Regions from separate parts of the Pseudooceanicola profundi genome, predicted to be linked through region 1. Evidence: riboswitches for the same ligand, from Rfam matches in the RefSeq annotation. Region 1 holds a riboswitch; the other holds the start of a gene.
The links. Region 1 has a riboswitch for cobalamin ahead of ACRARG_RS04000 (TonB-dependent receptor plug domain-containing protein). Riboswitches for the same ligand answer to the same signal wherever they lie in the genome.
Positions count from the first base shown of each region.

Region 2: it holds a riboswitch for cobalamin, as region 1 does, so the genes downstream of both, ACRARG_RS09200 (energy-coupling factor ABC transporter permease) here and ACRARG_RS04000 (TonB-dependent receptor plug domain-containing protein) in region 1, are expected to answer to the same signal.

Region 1 is NZ_JBPAXZ010000001.1:820,262-825,853, forward strand. Features, by position in the region: gene ACRARG_RS03995 (ABC transporter substrate-binding protein) at 1-509, opposite strand, end outside; gene ACRARG_RS04000 (TonB-dependent receptor plug domain-containing protein) at 562-2,418, opposite strand; cobalamin riboswitch at 2,559-2,765, opposite strand; gene ACRARG_RS04005 (acyl-CoA dehydrogenase family protein) at 2,831-3,994, opposite strand; gene ACRARG_RS04010 (SDR family NAD(P)-dependent oxidoreductase) at 4,018-4,779, opposite strand; gene ACRARG_RS04015 (hypothetical protein) at 5,004-5,351, shown strand; gene ACRARG_RS04020 (copper chaperone PCu(A)C domain-containing protein) at 5,448-5,592, shown strand, end outside.
Region 2 is NZ_JBPAXZ010000001.1:1,846,435-1,852,026, reverse strand. Features, by position in the region: gene cobN (cobaltochelatase subunit CobN) at 1-1,329, opposite strand, end outside; gene ACRARG_RS09210 (GNAT family N-acetyltransferase) at 1,401-1,862, opposite strand; gene cobW (cobalamin biosynthesis protein CobW) at 1,859-2,941, opposite strand; gene ACRARG_RS09200 (energy-coupling factor ABC transporter permease) at 3,014-3,691, opposite strand; cobalamin riboswitch at 3,725-3,937, opposite strand; gene smc (chromosome segregation protein SMC) at 4,142-5,592, shown strand, end outside.

The sequences.
Region 1 (5,592 bases):
GCCCGGCCAAGCGCCACGCCGACCTCGCGCAGGCGCGCCGGAATATCGGCCATGCCATAGGCCGGGGCGGTGACCGCCACGTTGAGCCCCAGACGGCGCAGCAAAGCCACGGTGGCCGGGTCGGTAAAGGCATCGGCCAGCACCAGATCGGGCTGCATCAGCCAGACCTCCTCTGCCCGGCCCCGGTTCAGCTGATATCCCGCCGCCCTGTCCGCCATGGCCGAGCTCTGCGGATCGGCGGCGAGATGGCTGACCGACAGCAGCTGCCCCGGCGCCGCCAGCATCATCGCCAGCTGATCGGTGCACAGATTGATGGACACCACCCGCCCGGGACGGACTGCCGCATCCACTGGCCCGGTCAGAGTCTCAGTCACAGGTCCGGCCACAGTCTCAATCTCTGGCCCAATCTCTGGCCCAATCTCTGGCACCGCACCGCCCGGCCCGTCGCTAGAGGCGGCCCCGGTCAGACCCATGACCAATGTCAGGGTCAGGGCCATCGCTGCGCCCATCCCCCGCACCTTCACCACCCTGACCGATCTGCCTGTTCCCACCACCGTCGCCTCAGAAACTGGAGCTCAGCCCGACATAGACGGTCCGCCCGCGCGAGGCATAGCCCCAGCTGTCCGAATAGACCTTGTCGAACAGGTTCTCGACCCGGGCATTCACCTGAACATTGGAAGAGATCCGGTAGGTCGCCGCGACATCCACCTTCCAGTAGTCCGGCAGTTGCGCCGTGGCATAGCTGCCAAAGAACTGGCTGTCGTAATTGCCGGACACGAACCGCGCATCGGCCGAAACCGTCCCGCGCCCGCCAAAGCTGCGCAGCGTCGCCCCCAGCCCGAGCTCATGTCTGGGACGCCGGATTTCGACACTGCCATCGGGGTTCGTCGCGTCCAGATAGGTATAGCTGAGCCGCAGATCCAGATCCTCGGCTGCCGCGATCCGGCCCGCGACCTCTACCCCCTGACGGGCGCTGTCGCCCGACTGGTTGATGTAGCTGTATGTCCCGGGGCCGGTGCTGATCGCCGTGATCTCATCCGTCAGCGTTTCGTTGAAATAGGTCACATCCAGCGTGCCACGCCCCTGGGCCACGGGCAGTTCCACCCCGATGTCAAAAGACCGGTTCCGCTCGGGATCGAGGCGCGGGTTGCCGACATAGCCGAAACTGTTGGCATAGAGCTCGAAATAACTGGGATTGACCACGCCCGTGCCGGCCGAGGCATGCAGCCGGACCCCGCCGGCAAATTGGTAGGACCCGGCGACGGTCCATGTCACGCTGTCGCCGAAGACCGAATTGTCATCGAACCGCGCCCCGGCCTGCACATCCAGCCCGCTGCCGAAACTGCCCCGGTATTCCAGCGCATAGGAGGTGTTCGACCGGGCATAAAGCGGATTGGCGGCAGAGCTGTCGCGTTCCCTCTCTGCCATCAGGATCACCAGATGCGCGGCGGTCTCCACGGCCCCGTCCAGCCCGTAGCTCAGCCGCAGCTTGGCCGCGCGGCTGTCGGTATCGCTCGGCGCGTAGAGGCTGCTGCTCTCTTCATTGCGTGTATATTCATAAGACAGCCGCCCCGTCAGCCGGCCGCCCGGCGTCGCATAGTCGGCATAGACCTGCAGTGTCTGCTCGTCGCGGTCGGTAAAGGCAGTCGGATCGTCGACCACATACTGGTCTGCCGTCGCCGCTACGTAGGAATTGAGATCGGAATCGAACCGCTCCTCCGACCTGCGATAGGTGAAGCCCAGCGTCAGCCCCTCTGTCAGCGCGTAATCGCCGGCCAGGTTCAGCGTCCAGCGGGTGATCCCGTCCTTTTCCCCGCCGGAGCCGGAATAATCATATCCCCTGTCGTCGCGTTTGGTGAGCCCGAAGGACACCCCGCCCCGGTCGCCGCGATAGGCCAGAAACCCGGAGGCCATCCAGCCCGACCCGGCCTCCACGCTGCCGCCGTACTGAAGCCCGCCGCTGGCCTTCCTGGTGATGATATTGACCACCCCGGAAGAGGCGTTGGACCCGTAATAGACCGACTGCGGCCCACGCAGCACCTCGATCCGGTCGATATTGGCGGTCTCCAGCCCGGTCAGGAAATATTCCCCGTCGCCGCCCGCGGCCTCGACCCCGTCGATCAGGATGAGGGTGTGATTGCCCTCGCCGCCGCGGATGCGCACCTGAGTGCTGCTGTGACCCGCGCCATTGACGGCGACCCCGGGCAGCGCGCGCAACGCCTCCTGTACCGAGAGGATCCCACGCTCTTCGATCTCCCGGCCAGTGATGACAGTGGCGGCGCGGCCATAGTGCGCGGCCTCGACCGGGATCAGCCCACCCGATACGATGATCGGGTCCAGCCCGATGACATCTTGCGACTGTGCCGGCACGGCAATCGTGCAAGAGACCGCAAGCGCGGCCCTGAAAACCTGTTTCATATCTTTTCCTTCCCCGCAGCGCCCGTACCCGGGCCCGCATGGCCATAGCTTTGACCGAAGGAAGGAGATGCCCCCGCCGCCGGCCCCGAAATGCCACCACGACGGAAAGGTCCGCAGCCACGAACGCGCCCCGCGTCCGGACAAGGTGATCGGCTTCGGCAGGTCTCCTGGCTCGCGGGTCAAGGCTTGGCCGGGTCTTCCCGTCCCGCATGGCGGGGACAGTGACATGGTCCGGCTTCGCTCTCCGTTTACAGTTGCGGGGGCAGCCACGGAATCGGATCGAAATCCTCACCGCATTCCCTTTTCACCGGACGTCAGACGCCCGGACCGAAGCAGGTTCCGATTACCGCGTATCGGGACACGACGCAATGGGCTGCGCGCGCCGGTCAGCCGCCCGACCGGCGCGTGCGGCCTATCCCTGCTGCGCCTGTTTCCAGTCCCGCTTGATCTTTTTGGCAAGCGACCATTTATGCACCTCGGTCGGCCCGTCATAGATCCGGAAGGCGCGGATTTCGCGGAACACCTGTTCGACGATCGTATCCGCGGTCACCCCCTGCCCGCCCATCACCTGCACGCAGCGATCGGCCACACGCATCAGCGCCTCTGAGACCGCGACCTTGGCCATGGAGCTTTCGGCGGTTCCCAGCACCCCGGTATCCAGCACATCGGCACACCAGTAGATCATCAGCTCTGCCTGTTTCAGGTCGATCAGATTATCGGCCAGCATGAAACCGACACCTTCGTGATCCACCAGAGGTTTGCCAAAGGCATGCCGCCTGTTGGCATAATCCGAGGCGATCTCATTGGCGCGGATACAGGCGCCAAGCCAGCGCATGCAATGGGTCAGCCGCGCCGGTGACAGCCGCACCTGCGCGTATTTGAACCCCTCGCCGGACAAGCCCAGCATCTGGTCCGCAGGCACGCGCAGATTGTCGATGGTCACGACGGAATGACCGCCGGGCATGGAGCTGTCGATCGTATCCAGAACACGCTCGATCCGGATCGCCGGGTCGGGCAGGTCCACCAGAAACATGCAGGCGCCATCCGCCGATTTCGCCATGACAATGCCCAGCCCGGCCCCGTCGGCCCCGGTGATATAGGTCTTGCGGCCGTTGATCACCCAGTGGTTGCCGTCCATGTGGCAGGTCGTCTGCATCATCGACGGGTCAGACCCGGCCCCCCCATCCTCCGAAGGTTCGGTCATGAAAAACGCCGACCGCATCGCACCTTTCACCATCGGATCGAGGAACCGGCGCTTCAGCTCGGGCGAGCCCACCTTGCCCAGCAGATACATATTGCCCTCGTCGGGCGCGGCAGTGTTGCAGGCCACGGGGCCAAGCGGTGACAGGCCCGACCGGATCAGCACGCAGGCGGTTTCCCGGTGCGTCAAATGCGCCCCGTCCGCGGGGATATGCGGTGTCAGAACGCCGGCCTTGCGCGCCTCTTCCTTCAGATGAACGGCCAGCACGTCCGAGGGCCCGTGCGAGCTCCGCCGCGGATCTGACTCATAGGGTGCCACAACCTCGCGCACGAAGGTTTCGACCCTGTCGGCAATCGCGACGGCGCGGTCGCTCATACCCCTGTTATCAAGCGTAAATGTCATTTCGGCCCCATCCGGATTGCCCCGTCGAGGCGGATTGTCTCGCCGTTGAGCATTGGATTTTCAACAATTGACCCGACCATCCGGGCATATTCCGACGGATTGCCCAGACGCGCCGGAAACGGCACCTGACGGCCAAGGCTGTCCTGCGCCTCCTGCGGCAGGCTGGCCAGCAGCGGCGTCAGGAAAAGCCCGGGTGCGATGGTCATCACACGGATGCCGTACCGGGCGAATTCCCGTGCAAGCGGCAGCGTCATGCCGACAATCCCGCCCTTGGAGGCCGAATAGGCCGCCTGCCCGATCTGCCCCTCAAAGGCCGCGACCGATGCCGTGTTGACGATCACGCCCCGCTCTTCCCCGATCGGGTCGGCGCTGTGCAAGGCGGCGGCGAATTTCGACAGAACATTGAACGTGCCAAAGAGGTTCACGTTCACGATCGAGGTGAAATCCGTCAGCGGATTGGCGGTGCCGTCGCGGTCGATCACCTTTTTCGGCGGACCGATCCCGGCGCAGTTGACCAGAATGCGCGCCTTGCCATGCAGGCCCTCCGCCTCTGCGATGGCGGCGGCGACCTCGCTCTCGCTGGTGACGTTGACCTTGCAGAACCTGCCGCCGACAGATTGCGCCTTGGCCGTGCCCTCTGCCTCGTTCAGATCAAAGATCGTGACGCGGGCCCCGGCCGCGGCCAGCAGGTCCACGGTCGCCCCCCCAAGTCCCGAGGCGCCGCCGGTCACAATGGCGGCCTGTCCGTCGATGTTCATTCAGTCTCCCTTTCCTCCAAATTCGGGCCGGCGCCATGCCCCGGAAGGCCCAAAAGCCACCCGCATGCCAGTCGAAACCGGCCCGAAGGCCAACTGTCGGCCGGAATTCTGATTTCGGCAACCTCCCCCGATGCGGCCGGCCCGGTGCTCTGGCCCCGGACATGACCACGGCAGCGACAAATTGGAACTGGCGCCCGGCCAAGCTTAGCCTGTAGTACAGGCGCATGACCACCGGGTTCCGCCATCGCCTGACCACGCTCCTGGCCGTGCTGCTGCTTGTCGCAGGAAGCGCGATCTCGGCAGGCATGATGGCGCCGGACCGCGACGATGCGCAAGAGGCGCGAATCGCGGTCATGGGGTTCAGCCTGGACGATCTCTGTGGCGGCGACGCCGCGCATGATCATCGCTGCCCCTTCTGTCACCTCGTCTCCGGCACGGGACCCGCCGGTCCCGAGGCCCGGGCCATGGTCATTCTGGACTCTGCCGCCTGGCATCAGGCCGGCCACCTGCACCGCGCCGCACAGTCGCGCGATCACGCCCGGTCACCTCGGGCACCCCCCTCCGTCATCTGATCGCGGCCCTCCGGGGCCAAACGACCAGTCGCGGCCACGGCCGCAAATCTGCGCAGGCAGCGGTGTGTCCGCGCGCGCAACCCGATGGAGAGACAGATGAAAACCATTCTTTTGGCAGGCACCTTTGCCGCCATCGCCGGATCGGCATTTGCCCATGCCACGCTTGACCGCAAAGAGGCAGAGGCCGGCGCGACCGCCAAGATCACCCTGCGCGTGCCGCATGGCTGTGCCGGCGAGGCGA
Region 2 (5,592 bases), 1.0 Mb from region 1:
GTTGGTCGGGCCCGCGGTGATTTCCGCCATCAGGCCGGCGCTGTCGGCGGCGGCGTTTTTAAGGGTATAGCCGTTTTCCGCCAGCAGTCTCAGCACATGGACGGTGGCGGCGGGGGTGTCGAGGCCGACGCCATTGGCGAGGCGGCCGTCCTTGTTGGGGTAGTTCGCCAGGATGATCGCGGTTTTGCGGTCGGCGGGGGCGGTGCGGCGCAGGGTTGTCCAGTTCGCGGCAAGGCGGGTGACAAAATCGATCCGGTCGCCCCGGGTCTGCCAGCCGGCGATGGGGCATTGGGTGTCGGGGTCGAAATGGACCTCGCCCTTGAAGGCCACGGCGCGGGACAGGATGCGGCCGTCGACCTCTGGCAGGGCGACGTTCATGGCGATGTCGCGGGCGGAGAGGCCGGTGAGGGTGTCGGACCAGACCTCCTCCGACGTGGCGGAGAGGACGACCTGGAAGACCGGGCTCTTGTTGGCGGAGGCGGCGGTCAGGGGGTTCTGACCGGTTTCGTCGCCATGCGGGGAGCCGACCGCGAAGCTGGTGAGGTTGAGGATGAGCTCCGGCGTGGTTTCGGTGAAGAGGTGGTCGAGCGTGGCGGCGGAGACCGGGTCCTTCAGGGAGGCGACGTAGACGGGAAGCGGGTTCAGACCGGCACGCAGGAGCTGGCGGGTCAGGCGGTTGACCGGGCCGAGGTCCCCGGCCTGCAGGAGGGCGCGGTAGAAGACAATGGGGACGGTGGGCGCGCCTTCGGTCCAGCTCTGACGGAGCATCGTCAGGTCAGGGCCCTCGGCGCCGGGCCAGTAGAGGCCGGATTTGAGCAGGGGGCGGGGCGGGGCCGGGCGCTCCGTATCGGCGATGATGGCGCGGGCATGGGTGAGGAAGGTGGTGGCATTTTCGGGGCCGCCTTCGACGAGGGCCTGCCAGAGAGCGGTGTAGTCGTCTTCTTCGATGGTGGAGAGGGCGCGGAGTTCCGCATCGGGTTTGTCGTCGCCGGGCAGGGCGGCGAAGGGCACGCCGGCCTCTCGCAGGCGGGCGGCGTATTGGGTCAGGCCGTAGGACCAGTAGGCGGCGCCGCCGAGGATACGGGCGATCACGAGTTTCGATTTTGTCGCCGTATCGTCGAGATGCAGGTCCACGGACATCGGATGCTGCAGGTTCGACAGGTTGGCGAGGCGGAGGGTTGGCGGGTGCTCCATCGTCGCACGGGCCTGGGAGAGGGCGGCGAGTTCGGTATCGGCGGCGGAGATCACGATCAGATCAGCCGGGGTCTGGTTGAGATCGACCGCTTCGGTGTCGTCGACACGTCCGGGGGTGGCGGCGAGAAGGTGCATGGCGGGCTCCGGATCGCCTCTGCGAGGCGAGGCCTCCGGCGGGAGTATTTCGGGAAAGATGAAGGGGGCGGTCAGGCCGGGGTGGGAAGGGATTTTTCCATGAATACCGAGGTATTGTTATCTTCGTAATCGCCGAAGGGGCCGCGCCGGGTGAAGCCGTGGCGTTCGTAGAGGCGGCAGGCGGCGTCAAGTTTGTCGGCGGTTTCGAGGCGGAGGAGGGTCAGGCCTTCCGCGCGGGCGGTGTCTTCAATCTGACGCAGGAGGGCGGCACCGACGCCACGGCCACGGGCGGCTTCGGTGACGAAGAAGCTTTTGACCTCGCCATAGCCGTCGCAGAGTTTCAGGGCCGCCGTGCCGAGGGTTTCGGTCCCGTCGCGGGCGGTGAAGAAGCGCACGTCGGGTTTGGCCAGCGCGGCATGGGAGAGGAAATGGTTCTCCTCCGGGTTGAAGAGGCGGCGCATCAGGGCCTGGCTGGCATCGAGAAGATCGGAGGCGGGCGGGATCAGCGGATTGCCGGGTTCGACGGTGATCATGCGGGAACTCCGTCCGATACCAGGGCCTTTTCGATGGCGGCGCGGTCGAGGCCGGTCTGGCCGATCACGACGAGGCGGGTTTCACGGGGGGCCGTGCCAAAGGGCTGATCGTAATAGGTGTCGATGCGCGGACCGACGGCCTGCAGGGTCAGGCGCATGGGTTTACCCGTGACGGCAGCAAAGCCTTTGAGGCGGAGAATGCCGTGGGTCCGGATGACCTCGGCCACCTGTTCGGCATAGGCTTTGGGATCGGCGATTTCGCCGCGGGTGACGACGAACGACTCGAATTCGTCATGGCCGTGGTCGTGCTCATGGTCGTGGTGGTCGTCGTCTTCGTCATCATCATGGTGGTGATGATGATGGACCTCGTGGCGGGCCTCCATATCGGCCTCGGCGGCGGTCTCAAGCCCAAGCAGGACCTCGGTCGGCAGGGCGCCCATGGCGGCCTGGACGATGCGGACACCCGGGCGGACGGCTTCGGTCAGGGTCTGGGTGGTGGCGGTGAGGGCCCTGCTGTCCATCAGGTCGGACTTGTTGACCACGATCATGTCGGCACAGGCGAGCTGGTCTTCGAAGAGTTCGGACAGGGGCGTTTCGTGGTCGAGGTTCTCGTCCATCGCGCGCTGCGCATCCACGGCGGCCACGTCATGGGCGAAGGTGCCGGCGTGGTGGGCCGGGCCGTCGACCACGGTGACCACGCCGTCGACGGTGACGCGGGTGGAGATCGCGGGCCAGTTGAAGGCGCGGACCAGCGGCTGGGGCAGGGCGAGGCCGGAGGTCTCGATCACGATATGGTCGGGGCGGTCGTCGCGGTCGAGGAGCTTTTCGAGTGTGGGGATGAAATCCTCGGCCACGGTGCAGCAGATGCAGCCGTTCGACAGCTCCATGATGTCTTCTTCGCGGCAGGTCTCGTCACCGCAGCCGCGCAGGATGTCGCCATCGACGCCGAGATCGCCGAATTCATTGATGATGAGCGCGATCCGCTTGCCGTTTGCATTCTGCAGCATATGGCGGATCAGCGTGGTTTTGCCGGCGCCGAGGAAGCCGGTAACGACGGTGGCGGGGATCTTGGCGGGCATGGGGGCCTCTTCAAAAGGGGGAAAGGCGGCCCTTGCGGGGCCGCCCGTAACGGTACTCGACTGGCCTGCGGATCAGGCGGCGGCGAAGAGCCGTGGTGTGAAGAGCTTTGCGAAACCGGTGTCGCGCAGGGTCTTGGCGCCAGCGAGGACGGCAAGATCGGCCAGCGGTTCAATCAGGACAACCATCATATAGGCGGCGCCGAAGGACATGACGGAGGCGACGGTGGTTGCACCAAAACCCTGGCCGTAGAAGGCCCAGAAAGCGACCCATGCGACAACTCCGGCCTGGAAGGTGGTCGAGAGCGCAAAGGCTTGTTTGTAGCTCACATCGGCATAGCGGGTGCCTGCGGGAATGATCCGGCGGGCCAGCAGCGACATAGCGTAGAGCGGCGCCAGCAGGGTGGTCACGTTGATCGTGTACTGCGGCAGGTCGAAGGGTGCGAAAAACACGCCCTGAGCCAGAAGGCCAAGCGCCAGACCGATGGCCGCAGGGGCCGCGCCAAACAGCAGGAAGAGGGTCGAGCCCAAGATAAAGTGGACCTCTGACACGCCGACTGGGAAATGCGGCAGGATCTGGAAGAAGACAAAGGTCAGGATGGTCGACGTGACCGTGCCGATGGCGAGCCGGGCGACGTCGCCGGTCTTGACCTGATCCCATACCAGCTTGGCGGTATAGGTCGCGGCGGCGGCCGCTGTTCCATAGCTCAGCACCATTTTGGCGCCAGTGACAATTCCGGGTTCGATATGCATGTTCTGTCCTCCTGGACCGTCATCCCCGACGGCCGGTTGATATGGCGCAGGGCTGGTCTCCTGGCTGGCGGGTCTCTGCGCTGTGCCGCCTTCCCGGTTTCCCAGTGGCTCTGGCACGCGCTCTCCGCTGACAGTCGCGGGGGCGGCTGCGGCTGAAGGCCCCGGATTGGGTCACCTGTTCCGCATTCCCATTTGATCCTCGGGTGGTGTGCACCCTGATGAGGAACCTTGCCCTTTTGTAGTGACGTGGCGGCACGATCCGGTCAAGGGGCGAAAATGGCGGATTGCGGCGCAGTGGAGGGGGGCTGGGCAGAGCGTTGCTAGGGATATGCGCAATATATTGGGGATAACCTGCATGAGTGACCCATATGCTGAGGGCGCAAAGTTGACAGAAGGGGGGCGGTTCCGTCACCCTTCTCCGACAGCCGGAATCACCGACAGGCCCAGAATTTGCGCTTTTCCAAACTCAGACTGACCGGGTTCAAAAGCTTCGTCGACCCGACCGACCTGCTGATACAGGACGGGCTGACCGGCGTTGTCGGCCCGAATGGCTGCGGCAAGTCCAATCTGCTGGAGGCGCTGCGCTGGGTCATGGGGGAAAACCGCCCGACCGCGATGCGGGGTGGCGGGATGGAGGATGTGATCTTTGCCGGCGCGTCGTCGCGCGGGGCCAAGAACTTTGCCGAGGTGGCGCTGCATATCGACAATAGTGAACGTCTGGCGCCCTCGGCCTTCAACCATGCCGACGGGATCGAGATCGTGCGGCGGATCACCCGCGATGTGGGCTCTGCCTACAAGGCCAATGGCAAGGATGTGCGGGCGCGGGATGTGCAGATGCTCTTTGCCGATGCGTCTACGGGGTCGCATTCGCCCGCGCTGGTGCGGCAGGGCCAGATCTCAGAGCTGATCAATGCCAAGCCCAAGTCGCGGCGGCGGGTGCTGGAGGAGGCGGCGGGGATCTCCGGCCTCTATCAGCGGCGGCACGAAGCGGAGCTGAAGCTGAACGGGGCGGAGCAGAACCTGACCCGGGTCGATGATGTGATCGAGGGGCTGGCGCAACAGATGCAGACGCTGGAGCGTCAGGCCCGCCAGGCGCAGCGCTACCGCGCCATCGGTGCCGAACTGCGCCGGGCGGAGGGAATGCTTCTCTTCCGTCGCTGGCAGGAGGCAGAGGAAAGCCGCAGCGTGGCACTGGACGCGCTGAAAACCGCGGTGATGCAGGCAGCTCAGGCCGAAAAGGCGGCGCTGGACGCGGGCAAAGGTCGCGCGGCTGCCGAGGCCGCGCTGCCCCCCCTGCGGGAGGAAGAGGCCATCGCAGGCGCGGTTCTGCAACGGCTGGTCGTGGAACGGGATGCGCTTTCCGAAGAGGAGACGCGGGCCGCCGAGCGGATCGAGGCGCTGCGTGCGAGACTGGACCAGCTGGTTCGCGACCGCGACCGTGAGCAGGGGTTGAACCGCGACGCAGGCGAAACGATTTCGCGGCTTGAATGGGAACAGAGAGAGCTGGCCAAGGCCAGTGAAGGCCATTCGGAGGCGCTTGCCGCTGCTGCGGAAACCGCGCGGCAGGCCGGGGCGATCCTGACGCAGCGCGAAAACGATCTGTCGCAACTGACGGAAGATGTCGCACGGCTTGCGGCCCGGCATCAGTCGGCCCACCGGGTTCTTGATGACAGCCGCCGTACCATGACGCGTACCGAGGCGGAGGTCGAAAAGGCCCGGGCGGCTGTTGTCGCGGCACGTGAGGTTCTGGTCAGCGCCACGCAGGAACGCGGCGCGGCGGAAAATGCGCTGAGCATTGCGCAGCGCACCGCGCAGAATGCCGAGGATACGCTGGCCGAAGCCGATGCCGCGCGCGGGGAAACGCAGCAGCGCGAAGCGGAGGCGCGCGGCGCGCGGTCCTC